Regions from separate parts of the Pseudomonas sp. GW821-FHT03E01 genome, predicted to be linked through region 2. Evidence: predicted binding sites of a transcription regulator. Region 2 holds the regulator's gene; the other holds the start of a gene.
The links. Region 2 encodes sigma-54, which starts transcription at its own class of promoters, with help from an activator protein. Its sites were predicted from a motif close to ANTGGCATNNANNTTGCTNT; they were not measured.
Positions count from the first base shown of each region.

Region 1: glnA (glutamate--ammonia ligase) is a predicted target of sigma-54. The motif match lies at 2,141-2,160, and genes of this name have one in related genera.

Region 1 is NZ_JBWKUI010000002.1:210,225-214,426, forward strand. It holds gene AC07VO_RS03980 (chorismate mutase) at 1-505, opposite strand, end outside; gene glnA (glutamate--ammonia ligase) at 640-2,046, opposite strand; gene thiI (tRNA uracil 4-sulfurtransferase ThiI) at 2,375-3,829, shown strand; gene typA (translational GTPase TypA) at 3,969-4,202, shown strand, end outside.
Region 2 is NZ_JBWKUI010000008.1:24,259-28,460, reverse strand. It holds gene lptA (lipopolysaccharide transport periplasmic protein LptA) at 1-262, shown strand, start outside; gene lptB (LPS export ABC transporter ATP-binding protein) at 262-987, shown strand; gene AC07VO_RS14855 (RNA polymerase factor sigma-54) at 1,172-2,665, shown strand; gene hpf (ribosome hibernation-promoting factor, HPF/YfiA family) at 2,740-3,048, shown strand; gene ptsN (PTS IIA-like nitrogen regulatory protein PtsN) at 3,061-3,525, shown strand; gene rapZ (RNase adapter RapZ) at 3,528-4,202, shown strand, end outside.

The DNA of each region.
Region 1 (4,202 bases), on a different contig from region 2:
CGAGCTCGCGCAGAGATACTTGGGTGCCGGTTTTATTGGCCTTGGCCAGCCAGGACGGGCACTGCGGGTCGTTGCGATAAGGGCTGAAATCGGCCAGTTGTTGCAGCAGGCGTTTTTGTAACTGATCAAGTTGCGGGCGGATCTGCCCGACGAGGTCGGGGCGAGGATCGTCGGGTGCCTTGCCTTGCGCATGCCAGTCAGACAAATGCGCGTATTGCACCAGTTTGTTGGCCTCGATCTGCGCCGAGAAGAACTGTTCGACGGCTTCGTTGCTCAATTTATAAGCAGGTGCCAGGGCAACGGCGCCGGCAATCACCTCACGCTCGCGCTGACGGTCCTCGACGGGTTTACCGCTGTCCCATTTGCTCAACGCGACTTGATCGGCAATCGCCAGGCGCTCCTCTATGGTGCCAAGCAGTGGGGCGAGGGCGGCAGGTGCCGGGCTGGCGAAAGCGCTGTTGGCCAGCAGGGTAGTGAGCAAGGCAAGGGATGAGCGTAGGCGCATGGAGGATCTCGACTTTATCGGGTGAAGGCCATGATGCACGCAACCGGGCATTCGATGACAGACGTTCGCCCACAAAAAAGGCCTCCCGAAGGAGGCCTCTCTTTTGTCACGCTGCGTAGTGCAGCGCTACCGGATCAGCAGCTGTAGTACAGCTCATATTCCAGTGGGTGTACGAAGGTACGAACCTTGATTTCTTCTTCGCTTTTCAGAGCGATGTAAGCGTCGATGAAGTCGTCGCTGAAAACGCCGCCTTTGGTCAGGAACGCACGACCTTTGTCCAGCTCTTCCAGGGCTTCTTTCAGGCTGCCGCAAACTTGTGGGATCTCTTTCGCCTCTTCAGGCGGCAGGTCGTACAGGTTTTTGTCAGCTGCATCGCCAGGGTGGATCTTGTTCTGGATGCCGTCCAGGCCAGCCATCAACAGTGCAGCGAAGCCCAGGTACGGGTTAGCTGCTGGATCCGGGAAACGGGCTTCGATACGGCGAGCGCGAGGGCTGGACACGTAAGGAATACGGATCGAAGCGGAACGGTTGCGAGCCGAGTAGGCCAGCATCACTGGAGCTTCGAAACCTGGGACCAGACGCTTGTAGGAGTTGGTCGACGGGTTGGTGAAGCCGTTCAGAGCCTTACCGTGCTTGATGATACCGCCGATGAAGTACAGAGCGGTGTCGGACAGGCCGGCATAGCCTTCGCCAGCGAAGGTGTTCTTGCCATCTTTGGCGATGGACAGGTGAACGTGCATACCCGAACCGTTGTCGCCGTACAGCGGCTTAGGCATGAAGGTCGCGGTGCGGCCGTATGCGTCAGCTACGTTGTGTACGCAGTATTTCAGGGTCTGAACTTCGTCAGCCTTGGCAACCAGGGTGTTGAACTTCACGCCGATTTCGTTCTGACCGGCAGTCGCCACTTCGTGGTGGTGAACTTCGATGGTCAGGCCCATTTCTTCCATGGCGTTGCACATGGAGGTACGGATTTCGTGGTCGTGGTCGAACGGCGGAACCGGGAAGTAGCCGCCTTTGACGCCTGGACGGTGGCCTTTGTTGCCGCCTTCCACGTCCTGGTCGGACATCCACGAACCTTGTTCGGAGTAGATTTTGAACATCGAGCCAGAGATGTCGGACTTGAACTTCACTTCGTCGAAGATGAAGAACTCAGGCTCTGGACCCACAAATACGGTGTCGCCGATACCGGTCGACTTCAGGTATTCCTCGGCACGCTTGGCGATCGCCCGTGGGTCACGGTCGTAGCCTTGCATGGTCGAAGGCTCGATCACGTCGCAAACCAGGATCAGGGTCGGCTCTTCGGTGAACGGGTCGAGAACGGCAGTGGTGTCGTCCGGCATCAGGATCATGTCGGAAGCTTCGATGCCTTTCCAGCCAGCGATGGAGGAACCGTCGAACATTTTGCCTTCTTCGAAGAAAGCTTCATCCAGCGCATCGCGAGCCGGCATGGTCACGTGGTGCTGAGTGCCTTTGGTGTCCGTGAAGCGCAGATCAATCCACTTGACGTCATGATCTTTGATGAGTTGAACCGACTTCGACATAGTGTCCTCCGGGTGGCTTAGGGCTAGTAATGGATGCCCTTAAATGTGGGTGATGCCGGCGCGAATACTCTGCCATGGCAACCTGCCTCACAAGGGAGCAAATTGCATGCCAGTGCCTCATCATGGGTTTTTTGCCCCAATATCACGCTTGCAAGGGGGCGGCGCACCATAAAGCGCAAAATATCGCCCTGTAATGTAGCGTCGATTTCCATAAATGACCTGTTTTGGTGCATGCAAAACCTTCTGCACATTAACTGGTTAAACCTTGAGCAATTTCCGCTATAATCCGCGCCCCCCTTTTTCGGCTGGCCCTGCGCGCGCTGTTTTCATGAAACTAATCGTAAAAGTCTTCCCCGAGATCACCATCAAGAGCCGCCCGGTACGGATGCGTTTCATCCGCCAGTTGGCCAAAAACATCCGTACCGTGCTCCGCGACCTGGACCCGGCCGTGGTGGTGAACGGTGTGTGGGACAATCTCGAGCTGGAAACCCGCGTCAGCGACCCCAAGGTCCTGAAAGAGATGGGCGAGCGCCTGACTTGCACGCCGGGCATCGCGCACTTTTTGCAGATCGACGAGTACCCGCTGGGCGACTTCGACGACATCGTCGAGAAGTGCAAGCAGCACTACGGCGATGCGCTGGCCGGGAAGATTTTCTCGGTGCGCTGCAAGCGCGCCGGCAAGCACCCATTCAGTTCGATAGACATCGAGAAATATGTCGGCAGCCAGTTGCGCCGTCAGTGTGGTGCCGCCGGGATCGACCTGAAAAAGCCCGAAATCGAAGTCCGTATCGAAGTTCGCGACCAACGGTTGTTCGTGATCCACAGCCAGCACAACGGCATCGGCGGTTATCCGCTCGGGGCCCTGGAACAGACGCTTGTACTGATGTCCGGCGGCTTCGATTCCACCGTTGCGGCCTACCAGATCATGCGCCGCGGGCTGATGAGCCACTTCTGCTTCTTCAACCTGGGCGGACGCGCCCACGAATTGGGCGTCATGGAAGTCGCGCACTTCATCTGGAAGAAGTACGGCAGCTCCCAACGCGTGTTATTTGTCAGTGTGCCGTTCGAGGAAGTTCTGGGAGAAATTCTCGGGAAAGTCGATAACAGTCATATGGGTGTAGTTTTGAAGCGTATGATGTTGCGCGCTGCTTCCCGAATTGCCGATCGACTGCACATCGAAGCGCTGGTCACGGGTGAGGCGATCTCCCAGGTGTCGAGCCAGACGTTGCCGAACCTGTCCGTGATCGACTGCGTAACCGACAAGCTGGTCTTGCGTCCACTGATCGCCAGTCACAAGCAGGACATCATCGACACGGCCAACGAGATCGGCACCGCCGATTTCGCCCGGCACATGCCGGAGTACTGCGGGGTCATCTCGGTCAATCCGAAGACGGCGGCCAAGCGCTACCGCGTGGAGCACGAAGAGAAAGAATTCGACATGGCAGTCCTTGAGCGCGCGCTCGAGAACGCCAAACTGGTGCCGATCGATCGGGTGATCGACGAATTGGGCCAGGACTTGCAGATTGAAGAAGTCAGCGAAGCGCTGGCGGGCCAGATCATCATCGATATCCGTCACCCGGATGCCGCCGAAGACGACCCGCTGGAGCTTCCTGGTATCGAGGTACAGACGATGCCGTTTTATGCACTGAACGCTCGTTTCAAGGAACTGGACCCTACTCGCCAGTACCTGCTGTATTGCGACAAAGGCGTGATGAGTCGCCTGCATGCCCACCATTTGCTCAGTGAGGGGCATGCCAATGTGCGCGTTTATCGACCGAGCTAAGTGCCCGGGGCTGTTTGCCTGTGGCCTGCGTCACCGGCCCCCCGATGCCACCGTCAAGTTGTAACGGCTTGTACGGACGCTACTGTTAATCGCTGCCAAGACTTGTCAGCACACCGAATCCTCTGATCGAGATACACAAGTGATCGAAAATCTACGCAACATCGCCATCATTGCCCACGTTGACCATGGTAAAACCACCCTGGTAGACAAACTCTTGCGTCAATCCGGCACCCTGGAACGCAACGAGCTCAACGACGAGCGCGTGATGGACTCCAACGACCAGGAGAAAGAGCGCGGTATTACCATTCTGGCGAAAAACACCGCCATCAACTGGAACGGCTACCACATCAACATCGTGGACACCCCGGGCCAC
Region 2 (4,202 bases):
GACCGCTGGCGACACCAAGCCTGTTCAGGGCTGGGGCGTAACCATCCAGTACCACGCAGCGCAAAACCGCGTCGTACTGATCGACAAGGCCAAAGTTGTCGACAAGGACAACAACGTCACCCAGGGCGAAAAAATCGTCTATGACACGATCAAGAAACTCGCCAGCGCCGGTCGCGCCACGGGCAGCAAGGTCACCGAGACACGTCCGCGTATCGACATGGTGATCCAGCCGAAGAAGAAAACCGACGAGAAAACCCAGTAATGGCAACTCTGAAAGCTCAGCATCTGGCCAAGAGCTACAAGAGCCGCCAGGTCGTGCGTGACGTCAGCCTGTCCATCGACAGCGGCCAGATCGTCGGCCTGCTTGGCCCCAACGGCGCCGGCAAAACCACCTGTTTTTACATGATCGTGGGTCTGGTACAGGCCGATCAGGGTCGCGTACTGATCGATGACCTGGACGTCAGCCACCAGCCGATGCACGGTCGCGCGAAGGCCGGTATCGGCTATCTTCCGCAAGAAGCGTCGATCTTCCGCAAGCTGTCGGTGACCGACAATATCATGGCCATCCTCGAGACCCGCAAGGAGCTCGACAAGGCCGGTCGCCGCAAAGAGCTGGAAAGCCTGCTGCAGGAATTTCACATCCACCACATTCGTGACAGCCTTGGCATGAGCCTGTCCGGTGGTGAACGCCGTCGGGTGGAAATCGCCCGGGCACTGGCCACCAACCCGAAATTCATCCTCCTCGACGAACCCTTCGCCGGCGTGGACCCGATCTCGGTGGGCGACATCAAGCAGATCATCCACCACCTCAAGGCCAAAGGCATTGGCGTGCTGATCACTGACCACAACGTCCGTGAAACCCTGGACATCTGCGAAACCGCCTACATCGTCAACGATGGCCAGCTGATCGCTGAAGGCGACTCCGCCACCATCCTGGCCAACGAACTGGTCAAGGAAGTGTATCTGGGCCATGAGTTCCGCCTGTAAGCGCTGAGGTGCCTGGCCAGTCGCCTTGGTGCTCATATCAATAAAAAATCAATAGTTTTTTATTGTTACAGCGCTCTAGGCAAACACTTCAGTTTCAGGCATATAATTTGCTTATGTTTGGCGCTTCGGCGCCCTGTAGTGGATGGCGCATGTGCGCCGGCGAATAAGGTGTTAAGCCCCTGCCATGAAACCATCGCTAGTCTTGAGAATGGGCCAGCAGCTGACGATGACACCGCAGCTGCAACAGGCCATCCGCCTGCTCCAATTGTCGACCCTGGACCTGCAACAGGAAATCCAGGAGGCCCTGGAGTCCAATCCGATGCTCGAACGCCAGGAAGAAGGCGACGACTTCGATAACGCAGACCCCTTGGCCGACAAAGCCGAACAGCAACCCAACACCGACATTCAGGAACCCTCCTACCAGGAAACCGCCCCGACGGTGGATAACCTTGAGGAAGGCGACTGGAACGAGCGCATTCCCAACGAATTGCCTGTCGATACCGCCTGGGAAGACGTCTACCAGACCAGCGCCAGCAGCCTGCCGAGCAACGATGACGACGAGTGGGATTTCACCACCCGTACTTCGGCCGGTGAAAGCCTGCAAAGCCATTTGCTCTGGCAACTGAACCTGGCACCGATGTCCGACACCGATCGCCTGATCGCCGTGACCCTGATCGACTGCATCAACAATCAGGGCTATCTGGACGAAACCCTCGAGGAAATCCTCGAGGCCTTCGATCCGGAACTGGACATCGAACTGGACGAAATCGAAGCCGTCCTGCACCGCATCCAGCAATTCGAGCCCGCCGGTATCGGCGCCCGCAACCTCGGTGAATGCCTGCTGCTGCAACTGCGCCAACTGCCCGCCAAGACCCCTTGGCTGACCGAGGCCAAGCGCCTGGTCACCGATTACATCGACCTGCTCGGCAGCCGCGACTACAGCCAGCTGATGCGCCGTATGAAGCTCAAGGAAGATGAACTGCGCCAGGTGATCGAACTGGTCCAGAGCCTCAACCCGCGCCCGGGGTCGCAAATCGAGTCCACCGAAGCCGAATACGTCGTTCCCGACGTGATCGTGCGCAAGGACAACGAGCGCTGGCTGGTGGAACTGAACCAGGAGTCGGTGCCGCGCCTGCGGGTCAACGCCCAATACGCCGGCTTCGTACGCCGCGCCGATACCAGCGCTGACAACACCTTCATGCGTAATCAGTTGCAGGAGGCTCGCTGGTTCATCAAGAGCCTGCAAAGCCGCAACGAAACCCTGATGAAAGTGGCCACCCAGATCGTCGAGCATCAACGCGGCTTCCTGGAGTACGGCGACGAGGCCATGAAACCGCTGGTGCTGCATGACATCGCCGAAGCGGTGGGCATGCACGAATCGACGATTTCACGGGTGACCACGCAAAAATTCATGCATACCCCACGGGGCATCTATGAACTGAAATACTTTTTTTCCAGCCACGTCAGTACCTCCGAAGGCGGTGAATGCTCGTCTACGGCGATCCGCGCGATCATCAAAAAACTGGTTGCCGCGGAAAATCAGAAAAAGCCGTTGAGTGACAGCAAGATCGCTGGTTTACTGGAGGCACAAGGCATTCAGGTGGCTCGCCGCACCGTCGCCAAGTACCGCGAATCCCTAGGAATCGCGCCTTCGAGCGAACGCAAGCGGTTGATGTAGAGCCACGCCACAGCGTTCCAGTGGTAGATCATCGGATCTACCGCTTTATGCACTGGCAACGAAGGAGAAGCTGTATGCAAGTCAACATCAGTGGACACCAACTGGAAGTGACCGAACCTCTTCGCACCTACATCGGCGAAAAACTCGAACGATTAGAGAGGCATTTCGACAAGATCACCAACGTGCAGGTCACGATGACGGTCGAGAAGCTCAAGCAGAAAATCGAAGCCACGCTGCATATTCCCGGCAATGAGGTGGTCGCTAACGCGGAACATACCGATATGTACGCAGCGATCGACGCACTGACCGACAAGCTGGATAAACAACTCAAAAAGCATAAGGAAAAGACCCAGAGCCTCCTCCAGGGCGCGACCGGTCGTTAACACTCCCAACCCATGATCCGACTTGAAAGCATCCTGACCCCCGGCCGTTCCCTGGTGAACGTGCCGGGCGGCAGTAAAAAGAAAGCCCTCGAGCAAATTGCCAACCTCATCCATCGCGAAGTGCCGGATCTGGCCATGCAGGATGTCTTCGAGAGTCTGGTCGCCCGTGAAAAACTCGGTTCCACCGGCTTTGGCAACGGTATCGCCATCCCCCACTGCCGTCTCAAGGGCTGCGGATCGCCCATCAGTGCCTTGATGCACCTGGATGCACCCATCGATTTCGACGCCATCGACGGCGCTCCGGTTGACCTGCTGTTTGTACTGCTGGTCCCCGAAGCCGCCACCGATGCGCACCTGGAGTTGCTGCGCCAGATCGCCAGCATGCTTGATCGCAAGGAAGTGCGTGAAAAACTGCGCAGCGCCCCGAGCAACGAAGCCTTGTATCAGGTTGTCCTGGACGAGCAAAACGGTCACTAATCATGCGCCTGATCATCGTCAGCGGCCGCTCCGGCTCAGGTAAAAGCACTGCCCTCGATGTTCTCGAGGACAACGGCTACTACTGCATCGACAACCTGCCGGCCGGTCTGTTGCCGGAACTGGCCGAACGCGCACTGATTCACACCGAACTGGCACAACCTCTGGTGGCCGTGTCCATCGATGCACGCAACTTGCCGAGCCACCTGTCACGGTTTCCCGAATTGCTGGAAGAAGTCCGCAGCCGGCATATCCAGTGCGATGTGCTGTATCTGGACGCCGATGAAGAGACCCTGCTCAAACGATTTTCGGAAACCCGCCGCCGTCACCCGCTGAGCAGTGCCAATCGCTCGCTGGCGGAGGCGATAGAGGACGAAACCAATCTGCTGGGGCCGATCGCCGACCTGGCCGACCTCAAGGTCAACACCACCAATCTGAACCTGTATCAGCTGCGCGATACCATCAAGCTGCGCCTGCTGAATCAGCCGGAGCCCGGTACTGCGTTTCTGGTGGAGTCTTTCGGGTTCAAGCGTGGCATGCCGGTGGACGCCGATCTGGTGTTCGACGTGCGCTGCCTGCCTAACCCTTACTGGAAACCGGAGCTGCGGGCACAGTCCGGGCTCGATCAACCGGTGGCCGACTACCTGGCGGCGCAGCCGGATGTCGAGGAAATGTTCCAG